2 regions of the Paenibacillus larvae subsp. larvae genome follow, and region 1 is predicted to be linked to the other one. Evidence: riboswitches for the same ligand, from Rfam matches in the RefSeq annotation. Region 1 holds a riboswitch; the other holds the start of a gene.

Region 1 (8,315 bases):
AAGATTTATATGGTCTGCGAAACGTCTTAATCCGGCTTAAAATGATGTATGGCCCAAAAGCAGATTTGCAGTTAGAAAGCGAAGAAGGCGTGGAAACCCGGATAACCCTCTTTATTCCTCTTGATTCGTGTAAGAGCGAATTCATTATGGATGGGAAGGAGCGATTAGCATGAACCTGTTGATTGTGGAAGACGAGCCCCGATTACGAAGCAGCCTGGCTCATCATATTCCGTGGTCAGATCATGGGATAGAGGTGGTTGGACTTGCGGCCAACGGAAATGAGGCTTTGAAATATGTGGGACGGAAAAAAACGGATATTTTGCTCCTGGATATTCAAATCCCGGGGATGGACGGACTTACTCTGCTTAAGACAATATTAGAGAAAGATAAGCTTCTTATTACAGTTATTTTAAGTGGCCATGATAATTTTGCATACGCCCAGACAGCCCTTGAACTTGGCGTCTTCAAATATCTGCTGAAGCCGGCCGGGGATCGCGAAATCCTGCAGGCGGTGCTTGGAGCAGCGGAGGAGCTTCGCAGAATCATGGAAAAGAGAAATAATATGGCTGTTTTGCAGCAAAAATGGAAGGAGAATCTGCCTGCTCTTCAAAATAATGCCTTTATTCAAATCCTTCAGGGCTGTTATGGGGCTGCGGAACGGGAACAATTGAACAGGGAGCTAAGCTTGAATCTTAGCAGGGAGAACCAGTACGCGGTTGCCGTTATTGATATAGACCAAGCAGTGGATCAAGAACCGGGTACCAACAATGTTAATAGCCCCCCAAAGAGATACAAACTTATGAGTGTAGCGAAGGAATGGATGGATACAGAATCATGCAGAGTATGCAGTGATGCCTTCGGGATGACCATTCTTCTTTTTACCGCGCCGAAAAATGAAGGGAGTGGGGACTTTATCCTAGGTGTACATTCCACTACTTCAAAGCTATTGTCAATTATTCAGCAAAGCCTGAAGGTGACGGCTAGTGCGGGAATCAGCAGTAAAGCAGGTGAATTGGACAGCTTGCATGAATTATATAAGGAAGCTTGCAGGGCACTCCAGAGCCGGAAGATTTATGGGGGTGGTATTGCCTTTCCGTACCAGGGTGTCCGAAGCTCGCCCGCCGATAATCCTGCTATTTCATTTCCCTATGAAAAAGAACTGGAAATAGCTCTTTATACTATGGATAAAAGCCGTGCTCTTCAAGTTCTGGAATCTGTATGGAGAGATAGTCAGAGCATGCTGAACGGATTGGAAGCTGTCCATGAGCAGGTGATGTATTTCTCCAGTTTCTTAATCCGGTTCATTCATAAGCAAGGATGGCGGATTCAAGAAGTAGTAGGGAAACATGCGGTCTTTTTTCAAAATATTCATCTTCTGAAAACACCCGATCATATTTATAATTGGCTTGAGGACTCCATTCGCAGCATTGTGGCCTACGGACATAGTCAAGGGAAAACCGTACGTCACCAGACGGTAAAAACCATCCTTGAACTAGTAGAGAGGGAGATAGACCAGGATCTGACTTTGGATACGGTGGCGGACAGACTGTATGTGAATGCTTCTTATCTTAGCCGCCTGTTTAAGCAGGAAACGGGCAAAACCTTTACCCAGCATGTGCTGGGGAGAAAGATGGAGCAGGCAAGAATGTGTCTGATGGAAGGCTGCCAAGTTCAGGAAACGGCCTATCAGCTTGGTTATAAGGATGTGAGTTATTTTATCAAGGTATTCCGTAAGTATTGGGGGACGACACCCGGATGTATCAAGGCATAGCCTTGGAAGACAAAAGTCACAAAAAAAGTAATGAAACCCCTATCAGTTGTAATAGGCTGATCGAGAGGATTCTTCCTTAGTGAATTACATGTTGATAGACGGGAGCAGACGTTATTTATATGAGAAAAGCCCTGTTGGAGGAGCTTCTCGGCGATTTGGCGGATGCCGGACAAAAAGGGAACAGGGATTCAGGTTAACGGCAAGCAGGTCTCCGTTCTGGCGAACCCGAAGGGGAAGTGACTTGAAATAGGTATTTCGTTTCAGTAAAATAGTATCTAATGCATGATAGTATAAAAAACAAAAGATATCCTCGTTAGGTGAGGCTCCTATACAAACAAAAGCCACTGCCCGGAAATATCGAGAGATACCTACGGGTAGAACAGAAATTGTCGGATTAAGGCTTTTTCTAAGGTGGCTAAGAGATGCTTCTACTCTTTACGTTGTATAGTGCTAAAACCAGACCAGGGGGAACGGACAGGCTTTTTTGTGTACCTCTGGAGTTTTTCCGGGGGTTTTTTGATGAAAAGAGGAGGAATAGCTATGAAAGGTCACTCGTGTAATAGCGCTAATCATATTCGGAAATCCGCCGGGAGGGAAAGTTTTGTTTGTCCCGATATTCTTCAAGCTCTAACCCATCATGCCCTTGTTTTAACAGGTAATGCGGAAAGTATGATTTGTTCTTAAATAACGGTGACAAGTCCGAATAAAGCAGGAAAACTCCGCCAAACGGATGGGAGTTTTTTGTTGCCTACAATCATTTGTACAGAGATGAGGGTTACACCATGATTCGCAAATTGAAAAAAATTGATCCTGTCATTATGTTCATTCTCGGTTGTTTTATTTTTTTTAGCACGCTTGTCATTTATAGTGCTGCTACCGGGGGCAATTTTGGTAATCTGCACATAAATAACATAATTTTATATGCTGCATCTTTTATTCCTTTTATTGTAGTTGCCTTTACAGATTACCGGATTATCATCCATTCTTTTTCTTATTTGTTTTATACTATCGGAATTGGACTTTTGCTTTTAGTTCAGGTAATGGGACAATCTATAAATGGTTCAAAACGGTGGATCGGAATCGGGAGTTTTCAGTTTCAGCCATCCGAACTTATGAAAATACTACTAATACTTGTGCTGGCTCATGTTTTGAGCAGGAGGGAAGGGCAGCCATTAAGGTTTATTAAGGATATTATCCCCCTAGGAGTCCTGGCTATTATCCCTTTTTACCAGATATTCAAGCAGCCCGATCTTGGAACGGCGTTAGTCCTGGTTTCTATTTGTTTAGGAATGATTTGGATAGGAAATTTAAAGGTGGCACACCTGGCTTTAGGGGCAGCTCTTTTAACCGTGATCATCAGCGGCATCATCCTTCTACATTCAAGCAACCCGGAATTGTTGTCCAAATTCGTAAAACCCCATCAAATGGATCGTATTCAAACCTTTTTAGATCCTTCCAGTAATCCAGATAAGAGCTGGCATGTTCGCAATTCTATCATAGCAATAGGAACAGGTGAACTGTATGGGAAAGGGTATCTACAGGGCAGCTACGTTCAGGGAGGATTCGTTCCCTATGATTATTCAGATTCTATTTTTGTAGTCATAGGAGAGGAGTTTGGATTTGTAGGTTCATCGATCCTTTTAATGCTTTACATGATTTTCATCTACAGGATGATCCAGATTGCCATACAATGTAAGGATCTCTCCGGTACTTACTTGATAGTAGGTATTATTTCCATGTTCACATTTCAAATATTTGAGAATATAGCAATGCACATTGGTATACTTCCATTAACGGGCATATCCCTTCCTTTCATTAGTTATGGTGGCAGTTCCCTGTTTACCAATATGATTGCAATGGGATTAGTAATGAGCGTAAGGATTCACCATGATCAGCCTCTATTATGGGAGGGTTTCCGTTTACGAAGACTCCTCGGATAATCGGTTGCGCACCATTTGGACGGCGATGGCATCATCCAGATAACCAATAGGGAAGACGTAATCGGGAATAATGTCAGCGGACAAAATAAAATAAAGCAGAGCACTGCCCGCAATTGCCCTTGTATCTTGCGAAACTTCCCGGGAACAAAATAATTCGTGCATCTGCCTTAATTCGTCTATGAACGGCCCCGAACCATTGACTTTCTCTACTTTTGAGGAGAATTCATTATGGATAACCCGCTGGCCTTCTTCCGTTAAGGCATACTGCTCGTATTTAAAAAGTTCCTTCTGAACGAGTTCGGTTGTAAGCTCATAATCAAAGAAATTAGAGGACTGAAGCACTTCCTTAATTCTGTTAATGGAAGTATGGATTCCAATTTCTGTACTGGTCTTATTAGTTCCAACATCATAACCGGCAGCTTGGAATAACCGTTCTACAGGGACTCCAAGATGCAGGGCGAAGACTTTTAAATGGTCCGGCTTAGCTGCCTGTTTGCCATTCACTATCCGTGAAATTGTTGCTGTATCTATACCGGTTAAGGCACTAAGCTTTCTCATGGACAAGGAACGTTCCTTCAAGAGTGCTTTTATGGTGGAACCAAGATCAGGATTATTCCAGTTTTTGTTCATTCATCTTCACTCCTTCAATGAAATGGACTTGACTGTTGAAGAAATCTCAACATTTTAAGAAACGGCCAGGCACTTTTTTCAACACACTCAATATGATGATATTACAAAAAGAGCAAAGGAGTGAATCATCATGACATGGCTGATTGTTGCGGGTTTTGCAATATCTTCAAGTCTGGATAACTTGGGTGTAGGTATTTCTTACGGCATTCGCAAGATTCACATCGGATTTGTTTCAAATCTAATTATTGCGGTTATCTGTTTTCTCTTTAGTGAAATCGGGATTTTAGGTGGCCAATGGTTATCTAGGGTGCTTCCTGGTATATTCCCTGCCTTGGTTGGAGCATTTCTACTTTTTATTATTGGGATCCGTATCATGTTATTAGCCGTCCCCCGGAAACAGCAAAAAGCTGATCTGGAAAAGGAGACTTCGGCACTTAGCGTGAAAGGAATACTGCAAAACCCGGAAAGAGCCGATACTAATAAGTCGGGAGATATTGGATACGGAGAGTCTATTCTTTTGGGGGTAGCGCTCTCAGCAAATGCGGTTACTAATGGTGTTGGGGCTGGGTTGCTAGGATTATCACCTCTTGCGATTTCCTTAACCGCATCAATAGGAAGTTTTGTTACAGTCTGGGTAGGAGTAGCCGTCGGGAAAAGAGCAGCTGGAATCCGTATTGGATCATTCAGTCTGGGACAGTTTGGAACCTTATTAAGCGGGGTTATTTTAATTTTCATTGCCATCAACGCAATCTTTTAAAGGCAACAGCCGAAAATAAGGCTACTCGTCAATAGATTATGCTGAATGAATTCTATTATGACGAAGTAGAGGAATCTAAAAAAACCAAAAGCGTGGCATGACGCTTTTGGTTTTAGCTTTTAAAATTTATCAAATTACTGTGTAACTATTATTTAAAGATCATGCCAATGTTTATTGATGTAAGCATTCCCTGCCCGATTTTTCCCTGTCTTCCTCGTAATGCTTTGGTTGTTTCTTATGATAATTTTGATGATACTCCTCAGCGGGGTAGAAAGGCCGGGCAGCTGTAATTTCGGTTACGATAGGTTTATTGAAGCGGCCGCTCTGCTCCAGTCTTAGTTTGGATTGAAGTGCAAGCTCACGCTGTTTTTCGTTGTGGTAATATATGGCGGTGAGGTATTGCGGGCCCCTGTCATGGAATTGCCCCTCCGCATCAGTAGGGTCGATCTGCTGCCAAAACAGTTCCAGCAGCCGTTCATAAGGAAATAACTCCGGATCAAACGTGATCTGAACGGCTTCGGCATGTCCGGTTGTACCGGTTTTGACTTCTTCGTACGTGGGACTTTCCTTGGTTCCCCCTGTATAACCCGATAAGATCCCATGAATCCCGGGAAGCTCTTCAAAGGGGGTCACCATGCACCAAAAACAACCCCCTGCAAATGTGGCTTTCTCCATTCGTTTTTATCTCCTCTGCCTGATTAGTATCTCTAAAGATCTTATTTTAACTATACAATGGATAAACGGAGAGGGCAAACGAGTTCCTTTATGCCAGAATATCAGTGGAGTATAACAGGCTTCTTGTTTTCGTTCAACCAATAAATAGAAGTTGGAAATACTTTTACCCCAACTTTTTTGGCTTTCTCGATTCATTGATGATCACTGGTATCACGATGAACTTCGATCAGCAAATGTAAACTGGAAGCGCCTCCGATAAATACCCCCACATTCGTCTTTATATTGGTCATTCCATTTAACAAAAAATTAGAAAGGTAATAAAAACCATAGCTATCATTATATGAAAAATGATCTTGATAGCAAATTATGGAATAGCCGGCTTGACGAATCGGAATAATAAGTTAACATGAGAACTGGACAGGATTTATTTTGGACAGAAATTATGGGGGATTTTTTACATGAAACAGCAAATAAACAAACGCTATATGGCCATTTATGAAGATATCAAAGAAAAAATACTTTCAGGTGAATTCGGACCTGGACATAAACTGCCTTCGGAACATGAATTTTGCAGCATCTATAAGACAAGCCGGGGAACGATACGGAGTGCCTTGGATCTTTTAGTTGAAGAAGGTATGGTTAACCGGCATCCGGGCAAAGGGGTTTACGTTCTGGAAAGGAATGCTATTACATTTTCATTTGGCGGACTGGTCAGTTTTAAAGAAGCCAGCGAAAATAACGGTCAGTCTTTTGTCACTTTAGTACCGTTCTTTACGGAGATGATCATTACACAGGAACTTCATGACAAAACCCGACTGCCGCTGGGGGAAGAAGTCTATTGCTTGCATAGAATACGTGAGCTTGATGGAGAGCGTATCATTTTCGACATCAATTACTTCCTGAAAGAAAAACTGACCGGATTAACAGAAGATATAGCGAAGGACTCTATCTATGAATATATGGAACAGCAATTAGGGCTTAAAATCGGATTTTCCCAACGAATTATTCAGGTTGAACCGGTCACGGTCAAGGATCGTGAATACCTGGATATGGAATCTTACGGATTTGTTGCCGTGGTTAAAAACTTCGTCCATTTATCCGATGGGACATTATTTGAATATACTGAATCGCGCCACCACCCGGAACGATTCATTTTTACCGATTTTGCCCGCCGCCGTTAGGCGGTTTTTTTGTTCGCAAATTTCGGAGAGCGTGTATTACTTCCAGCAGCACAAATTATCTGTGTCAATTTCCTGGTTCCACTCTCCCCCTCGTTCAGAAAAGCAATCCTGCTAAGCCGGTAATGAGATTTGAGTATATTGAAAGGTTTGGTTTAAAAGCTTAATTCAAGAACTTGGTTCAGAGTTTGCTTCAAGAGCTTTGTTCAAGCCCCCATACCTCTTCCTGAATAAAGGGGATGTTGACGCTAGGGTGATGTAAGAAAGATCAATGGCAAGGGACAGAATAGAACAAGGGAGAAAGTTTGACATTTTTATTAACTGTTTTGGACTTGTCTAGACAAGTGTTTACAAACTTGTCTAGACAGGCTATAATGATATCGTCAATCAGAAAGGAAGCGATTCCATAAGGAGGTTACATCATGGCTGTCAACCAGCAGTCCGTTGCTAAGATTTTGGAAGCAGTAGGGGGGAAAGATAATATTGCTGCGGTAACCCACTGCGTTACACGCTTAAGATTTGCACTGCAAGATGAATCGGTTATAAACCAAAAAAGCTTGGAAATTAACGAATTAGTAAAGGGTTCTTTTTCCTCAAACGGCCAATTTCAAGTTATTATCGGACCGGGTATTGTAGAGAAAGTTTATGCGGAATTACTTCATCAGACCGGCGGTGAACGCGCTTCCAAAGAAGATATCAAGAATGTTGCCGCACAGAAAATGAATCCGCTTCAACGCGCCATTAAGACATTGGCGGATATCTTCATTCCCATTTTGCCGGCAATCGTAACGGCAGGTTTATTAATGGGGCTTCATAATATCTTAACAGGAAAAGGAATTTTCTTTGCGGATCAATCGCTGATTGAAGTGTACAATCAGTGGCAGGGATTTGCTGAAATCATCAATCTGATTGCGAATACTTCCTTTGTCTTTCTGCCTGGCCTGATCGGCTGGTCTGCCGTAAAAAAATTCGGAGGCAGCCAACTTCTGGGAATTGTTCTGGGACTTATGCTGATTCACCCTGATTTGCTGAACGCTTGGTCATACGGGGATGCTGTTGCCAACGGTACTGTCCCTCACTGGAACCTTTTTGGCCTGCAAATTGAAAAAATAGGGTATCAGGGACAGGTACTGCCAGTTCTCATCGCCGCATTTTGTCTGGCTAAAATTGAAATCTTCTTAAACAAAAGAGTCCCGGACTCATTTAAATTGCTGCTTGTTGCTCCAATTACTTTACTGCTTACCGGTTTTTTATCTTTTATCGTTATCGGCCCTCTGACATTTGCAATTGGGAACCTTATTACATCGGCATTTGTAAGTATCTTCGAACACGCTTCTGTAGTTGGCGGACTCATTTACGGCAGC
Region 2 (8,315 bases), 280 kb from region 1:
CACTAAGGAATATAAGTTATCAGACTTTATCGGTAAAAAAATACTCAAGGTAATTCCGAATAACAATTTTTACACAAAAATGCGGATGGCCTATACAGTGCAATACCAGCGGCAAACTATGAAAACTTATATGACAGCAATGTGGGCTTAGATTTGACAATCACAGGAATTTTGCGTGTTAAGGATGGCGCGCCAAGCAACTTTTTATCAGAGGGTATCGTATATCCTACAGCTTTGACCGACTACATTGTTGATAATGCAAGCAAGTCGGACGTGGCAATAGCACAAAAAGCGTCAGATAAGGACATTATTCTTAACACTCCTTTTGCTAACGATGACGCCAAAAAAGCAAGACTGCAAAGCTTAGGCGCTAATACAACGCCAACTGCCATTAACATTTATCCGAAAGATTTTGCCAGCAAGGACAAAATCAAAACCTATTTGGATAGCTATAACACGGGCAAGGCCGATGAAAACAAAGTGATTTATACCGACCTTGCCGAAACGATAAACAACATGATGAATTCGCTTATTAAGACAATAAGCTATGTCCTTATAGGATTTGCAGCGATTTCGCTTTTGGTTTCCACCATTATGATTGGTATAATCACCTATATATCTGTGCTGGAACGCACAAAGGAAATTGGCATACTCAGAAGTGTAGGTGCGCGCAAAAAAGATATCGGAAGGGTGTTTAATGCAGAGACCATGATTGTGGGTTGCATCGCAGGGCTCCTAGGTGTAGGGTTATCCTATCTGCTTATTCTTCCAATCAATATGGTTATTAAAGGACTTGCAAATATTCCGAACCTTGCAAACCTCAACCCGATATCCGCAATAGTGCTGATACTCGGAAGTATGGTGCTGACACTTATAGCAGGACTTATTCCTTCAAGGATGGCAGCAAAAAAAGACCCTGTTCGTGCATTACGATCAGAGTAATTGTACCCATCCGGCAATTATTGAGCAGGTGCAGTAGGACAGAGTTCAGGAACTTCGCAACAAGCTAAGAAAATCCGTATTTTTAAGCCAGTCAAAGAGCATGGAAAAGCACGCAGAAAGTTGAGCATATGCCACATGGGTAGTTGTGATTAATGTCTCCACTTCTGAAGAGATCGAAAGATCTGATCAGCAGCACAAGCTGGCGAAACTTGCAAAACAACAGAAAGCAGTGTAGCGGAAACCGCTGCACTGCCAATACAAGCGAATGTTTCCTTGATGTTTTTTCATCATAATACCGGGGATCAGGCTTCCCTTTGGCTATGCAATATTCAAAGCCGTAACGAAATCTCTGCCTACGACCAAACGGTTACCCATGTTATTTTTTCAAGTGTAAAAACGAAGGTGAATTTTAGCCAATCTTAGAACTATAAAAAAAGGACCCCTGTTTTCCTTAGTAAGGGGACAGGAGTTAAACCAGAAATAAAAGGTAAGATGGTAAAACAGGATGGTTCAAATAACAGGTTAGCTTGTTTTGCCGATTTTTGCTGTGACAAAAAGCGCATTTCTGTTCACCGTTTTTTCCTGTTTATTTATTATCTTCTGATTGTAAAATCTCAGCAAACTTTCTCCCAAATGCTTTGCACGCTTCCTTCTCCTCTTTGGAAGGACTTAATTCAATTTTAAATCCTTCCAGAACATTCTCGTTAAGTTTGTCAAGCAGCAGATCAACCGCAGCTCCAAACTGGGCGTAAGAAGAATCAGCAGAACCAAAAACCGCGGAGATCCGTCCGTTTAGTTCAATATCCTCCATCTCTTCGTAAAAATCAAGAAATTCGTCAGGAAGTTCTCCATCCCCCAAGTATAAGCTCCCAGTATAATACCCTGATAATCTTCCAATTCATTGGCGGATGCATCTATCACTTCTTTAACAGTCAGTTCCAGACCGGTTTCCCGAATGCCTTCACTAATAGCGTCCGCCATTTCCTCTGTATTTCCGGTTAAACTGACATAAACCAATACGATCTTGCTCAACAGAATCCCTCCGTTCATAATTGATAATGATTTTCATTATCATTAAGTATTGTAACGGAAAAGAAATCATTCTTCAATACGGAAGTCTTTTTCTCAAAAAACTTGTCGGGGAATATTCTGGCCAGTTTTAAAAAAACAAGTAGAAGAAATCACTTCCACTTGTTCATGCCGGAACATAATCAAATTTCACAATATTAAGTAAACCGACTTCATAGATTTAAGAGTATTGTTGCAACAGTGAAATATATAATTAATCCTGTTCCATCAACAAATGTTGTAATAAATGGTCCGGAAACGACCGCCGGATCAAGCTTTAACTTAGTTAGCAGTATAGGTAAGACAGATGCTACAAGTGAAGACCAAACAATAATACATAATACTGTAATGGATACGACTTGAGCAACTTCTATTCCTACACTGGGTCCCATAATACTGGAACGAATTAACATGGCTATTCCTAATGCACATCCAAGTAAAAGTCCCGTTAAGGCCTCTTTTCCCATGACACGCAATATATGCTTAATTTTCACTTCACCAAGACTTATTGCACGGATGAGTGTAGCGGTAACTTGAGTGCCAATATTACCTCCGGTCCCGACTAACAAGGGAATAAAGAAAGCGAGCGCAACTACCTGGGAAAGCACGTCTTCATAATGGCTTAGAATAGTTGAGGTGTATGCTTCAGCTACAAAAAGAAGTAATAACCAGCCTATACGTTTACGAAAAACAGTCCAAACCGAAGTTTCGAAATATGGAGTATTAAGAGGGGAACTTCCTCCTAATTGATGAATGTCTTTCGTTGCTTCATCTTGAATCACATCGATGGCATCATCAAACGTAATAATGCCGATCATACGGTTATCAGATGTTGTCACAGGGAGTGCCGCAAAGTTATAATCCGTCAGTTTTTGTGCAGCTTCTTGTTGATCTGAATCTGCATTCACTGAAATCACAGATTGATTCATAATGTCTGATAATACCGTATCTTCTTTTCTTAACAATAATTGTCTAATGGAAACAACGCCATTCAAGTGTCCAAGACTATCAAGAACATAAATATAAGAAAGGGATTCCAGCCTGTCACCAATTTTTCTTATATGGGAAAGGGTATCTTTGACTGACCAATGTTCTCTGGCCGCAATATAATCAGTCGTAACATGACCTCCGGCTGTTTCGGGTGAGTATTCCATCAGCTTTTTTATGTTTTGCTGGGTTTCTTTTGGTAAATAATCCATCAAACGTTCAGCCTGATTCGGATGAAGGGCCAATAGTACATCCACAATATCGTCAATTGATTGCTTGTCAAATAATAGCTTTGCTTTATCGTCAGACAGATGAGTTAGAATACGGTATTGTTCTTCAGGAGTAAGATGACTAATAATCTGGGCACCATTTTCAATCGGGAATAATTCAATAAGAGTGACTTGGTCCTTATGAGAACAAGTTTTTAATTCTTTGGCAATATCAAAGGAATTTTGGTATAGCAGGTCTTTTTGTAAAGTAATATCCTTTGAATGGAGTAATTGCTGTAAAATATGTTTCATGATACTCCCTCCTTTAGAAGTATTATTTTCTTTCAACGAAATCGTATTCGAATCAATTTCATAACTTAGATTTCCATCCGAAGTTGCATTATGAAATTGATTCATTCTTATAACCATTCTTTAAATTTGCGGATATACCACGTTTTCACACCTTGTGTGAGAAGCGCATAACCAAGCAGAATGGCAACAAGCCATGGGAAGTAGGTCAGCGGAAGCGGAACAAGACCGATAGCTTCGCCGAATGCCGAGAAAGGAATCGCTATGCCGGCAGCCGCTATGACGATTGTCATGACTAGCACAGGCAGACTGGCCCTGCTTTGAATGAAAGGAATCTTCTCTGTCCGGATCATATGCACGATTAAGGTTTGTGAGAGCAGTCCTTCAATAAACCAGCCCGAGTGGAACAAAGCCTGATCTGCCGGTGTATGGGCAGCAAAGACAAAATACATCAGACCAAATGTCAAATAATCGAAGATCGAGCTGGTGGGGCCTACGAAGAACATAAACCTTCCTACTGATTTCGCATCCCAGTTCCGGGGTTTTTTCAAAAATTCCTTATCCAGGTTATCCCAGGGAATCGCAATTTGTGAAATATCGTAAAACAGGTTTTGAATAAGCAAATGAATCGGCAGCATAGGAAGAAACGGCAGAAAAGCACTTGCCCCAAGCACACTAAACACATTACCGAAATTAGAGCTTGTGGTCATTTTGATATATTTGATGATATTCCCGAAGGTTCTTCTGCCTTCCAGAATGCCTTTTTCCAAAACCATCAAGCTTTTTTCCAGCAGGATAATATCTGCGGATTCTTTGGCTATATCCACTGCCGTATCGACAGAAATACCAATATCGGCATCCTTCAGGGAAGCGGCATCGTTAATGCCGTCACCCATAAAACCAACCGTATGCCCTTTGCTTTGCAGCGCGCGGACCAGCTCTGACTTCTGATGCGGGTTCAACTTCGCGAACACGTTATACTTCTCCGCTTTTTCCGCCAGCTGGGAGCCGGTTAATCCAATCAGATCTGTACCCAGTATAATATCTTTCACTTCTATACCGACATCCTGACAAACTTTGCGTGTGACTTCCGCGTTATCACCTGTCAGCACTTTTACTGTCACACCATTTTCCCTAAGGGCCCTGATAGCATCTGCAGAACTCTCTTTCGGCGGGTCCAGGAACCCGATCATTCCGACCAGAACCAAATCCTGCTCATCCTGGATGCCGTAAACTTCCCGGTTTCCGGCTGCATGCTTCACAGCTACACCCACAACCCTTAGTCCATCCGCATTCATCTGCCGTACCTTGTTTTGGACAGTAAGGGATAGTTCCTCCGTAAACTCTACCGCTTTTCCGTCATTGTAGGCATGTGTACATATGCTGAGCATCTCTTCCACGGCACCTTTACAAATGAGCACATGCCCATTCCCCTGCTTACTCACCACTACAGACATTCTGCGGCGGTGAAAATCAAAAGGAATTTCGTCCACTTTGGTATAGTATTTTTCAGATCCCAAAACTTCTGTTAACTCTGCATGCTCCAGCACAGCAACATCGAGCAGATTTTTTAATCCGGTTTGATGGAAACTATTGAGATAAGCGTAGGTCAGTACCTCTTTATTTTCGTTCCCGTTTATATCCTGATAAGTCTCTAAAATGATTTTGTCTCTAGTGAGGGTACCGGTCTTATCCGTACAGAGGATATCCATGGCCCCTAAATTTTGAATGGCATTCAGCTTCTTGACTACCACTTTATGTTTGGACATCGTATTAGCGCCTTTAGCCAGGTTGGCGGTAACAATTACCGGCAGCATTTCCGGCGTCAATCCAACCGCCACAGACAAACCGAAAAACATGGCTTCCCACCAGTCACCCTTGGTAAAACCATTGATGAAAAAGATAATCGGAACCATAATAAGCATAAAACGAATCAAAATATACGTAATGCTGGTAACACCCCGGTCAAAGCTGGTAAGAGGTCTTTTTGCAGTCAATGTCCCTGCCATGGAACCGAAATAAGTGGAACTTCCCGTTGCTACGACCAAAGCCTCAGCTGTGCCGCTGTTCACATTCGTTCCCATGTAACACATGTTATCAAGTTCTAGTGCGTTTGCTTTTTCCAGCAGTTTTCGCTTTGCTTTGATTAATCCGCCATTAGGAATATCCCGTTTTTCCACAGGCATTGATTCTCCTGTAAGAACTGATTCTCCTACAGATAGATCTTTGGCTGCCAGCAGCCGGACATCAGCCGGAACCAAATCCCCGGCAGATAAACGAATCCTGTCGCCGGGAACAAGTTCTTCCATATTTATTTCCCGGTATTCTCCGTTTCGCATGACGGTTACTGTCGTTTTCACCATTTCTTTCAGTTTCTCTGCCATCCGCATCGAGCGGAATTCCTGGGTAAACGTAATGAGAACGCTAATGGTGACCATCGTACTTATAATCAGCACGGCTTCAATGTCATCTGTCAGATAAGAAAACAAAGCCAATCCGAGAAGAATGAGTATAAACGGATTCTTAAAGCAGGACAGTAGTTGAATGTACCAGGCCGGCAACTTTTCATGGGTGATATGATTGGGGCCGTATTCTTTAAGACGTTTTACCGCTTCCTTCTCCGTTAATCCGCTTATTCTGCTGGTCCTGTACTGTTCCAGCAAATCTTCCTCGTGGCAAATAAACATTTCTATCAGATGATCGCTGATTTTTTTGTTGTTCAAATCCGTTTGGCATTGTTTGTTACCGAAAAAGGTCATGTTGTTCTCTCTCCTTTCAAAAAAAACCACAAAAAAAATCCCCCTGTATCAGGAGGAGCTGCCGGATCTTTATGGTTTCTCTTTACTCAGAAGTGCATACTCAAATAACCCTTGCCATAAGGAAGGAGTCATCCGTGTCAACGGGTATTCCATCTGCAATAAAAAGAACCGATCCGCTCTCTTTGACCAGGACCTGTATCTGTCTATCATTATCGTTTGCCTGCTTGGACTCCCGTCCATGGTTTCTCCCCCCTTTAAATTCAAGTCATAAGTCTCATGATTAATCACTTAAACAAAACGGCTCTGAAAATCTGAACAACCAGAAAACCCCTGGTTCAGACCAGGGGTATAGAATTCGCACGCAAAAATAGCTGCCGTTCCCCCTGGTTGAGTTTTGGCACTATGCAACGTAAAGAGAAGGTATCCTTCCCTTAGCCACATTATGAAAAGCCTTAATCCGGCAATCCCTGTTCTACCCATGGGCATCTTTCGATATTTCTGGGCAGTGGCCTGTATTTGCATAGGAGCCTCACCTAACGAGGTCTTATGAAGTTCTTTCTGCATTGTAATAGAGACCTGTATAATTGTCAATGGTTTTTTTCTTTATTTTTTGTCTTCCGGATAATCATCAGGAAAAATATTAAAGAGTCTGTTCGAATGAAAACAAAGGGGTTTACAGTAAATGGCCCCGCTGTGTTAAACTAAAAGCAACTTGATCTATGGAGGCGTGTAAACATGCGGCAAAACAAACCTGAAAGGGTACAATCTATAGGGGAACACACATAATTGACCCTGTAAACTGCACTTTCCCCGCATTTTAAAGGGGTTAAATGAAAGTGCAACAACAAAATAAAATACGTATTCCCGGATTCGTTCCGGTATCAAAAAAATGCTGCAATTCGGTATGTTGACCTACGGTTTTGGTTCGGTCATCGGCCTGTTATGTCACGCCTGGTATCCGTCGGCATTCTTTCATTTGCGTTATTCACGACAATGTACCATTGGGTATATCTGGCTTCAAGTATAGTTTGGTTCGTTCTCCTCGCCTGTCATACCCGCAGGCAGCGTGAACCTTTTCTTGAACCGTTCCTGTTCCGGAACAAAAGGTATATCTCGGGTGTTCTCATTGGTGCCCTACTGCTCGGCACAGTTGCCGGTTTTATTTCCATGGTGCCTTATTTAATGAGGGAGGTCTATCAATATGCCGACCGGCCTCATCGGAAGCAGTATTCTATTTCCGGGTACATTAAGTGTAATCTTATTCGGAATGCTCGGGGGATGCTGGCTGACCGCCGGGGACATATTATCGCCGGCTTTCTGGTCGTATTTTTCTATACAGACCGGACACCTTGGCATATCGCGGGAACCATGATTCTTACGTTTGGCGGTCTTTCATTTGTCAAAACCGTTATTTCCGCAAGTGCTGCGAAGGCGCTGAAACCCGATGAAGCAGGTTCCGGTATGGCATGCTTAATTTTATCTGCTTCCTGTCCGAAGGTATCGGCATTGCCGGGGTAGGGGGTTTGCTGGCAAAATCATGGTTGAACTTTCCGCTGATTCCTTCTGTAACCGTCCAGGCTGCTAACCTTTTTAGTAATATGATGCTCATTTTTATTGTACTTATAGTTTCCGGAAGCATCTTATTCATCCTGTTCTATCGCGATAATCATAAATAAAATCAATCGTTTCTATTGAAAAATGTAGAGCCATATTCCCGCCTCAACGAAGCGGATTTGAATATGGCTCAGTAAACACTTCATGACGGACTAATTATTGCGGCAAATTGGCCAATCTTTTGGCAATAATCCGATAAAAAGCAGTGATATCAGAAAATCCCAGCGTATCAGAAATATCCAATCCAATGAGATCAAAATGATCCCAGTTATGTTTGGTCTCTATATGATTCCATATTCCAATCTGTGGCGTACCGCGGTAAGATATAATTTTATCCGTAGATGGACCTATCATCGAATTTGTATTTATCACTCCGTCATTTTGCCACCAGGACGAACCAATGGTCGGACGGTTCTTTTCATATCTT

The links. A riboswitch is a leader RNA that binds a small molecule or an ion and turns the genes downstream of it on or off. The one in region 1 is predicted to bind magnesium.
Region 2: another riboswitch for magnesium. It lies ahead of mgtA (magnesium-translocating P-type ATPase); the one in region 1 lies ahead of rodA (rod shape-determining protein RodA).

The regions. Positions count from the first base shown of each region.
Region 1 is NZ_CP019687.1:1,138,138-1,146,452, reverse strand. It holds gene BXP28_RS05745 (cache domain-containing sensor histidine kinase) at 1-173, shown strand, start outside; gene BXP28_RS05740 (response regulator transcription factor) at 170-1,771, shown strand; M-box (ykoK) riboswitch at 2,074-2,246, shown strand; gene rodA (rod shape-determining protein RodA) at 2,554-3,711, shown strand; gene BXP28_RS05730 (DUF1232 domain-containing protein) at 3,691-4,341, opposite strand; gene ytaF (sporulation membrane protein YtaF) at 4,472-5,098, shown strand; partial or broken gene msrA (peptide-methionine (S)-S-oxide reductase MsrA) at 5,251-5,773, opposite strand; gene treR (trehalose operon repressor) at 6,232-6,954, shown strand; gene treP (PTS system trehalose-specific EIIBC component) at 7,374-8,315, shown strand, end outside.
Region 2 is NZ_CP019687.1:861,828-870,142, reverse strand. It holds gene BXP28_RS04615 (ABC transporter ATP-binding protein) at 1-151, shown strand, start outside; gene BXP28_RS23905 (ABC transporter permease) at 154-942, shown strand; partial or broken gene BXP28_RS04610 (flavodoxin) at 1,529-1,974, opposite strand; gene mgtE (magnesium transporter) at 2,184-3,518, opposite strand; gene mgtA (magnesium-translocating P-type ATPase) at 3,626-6,274, opposite strand; M-box (ykoK) riboswitch at 6,647-6,822, opposite strand; gene BXP28_RS04590 (MFS transporter) at 7,217-7,792, shown strand; partial or broken gene BXP28_RS04585 (esterase/lipase family protein) at 8,045-8,315, opposite strand, start outside.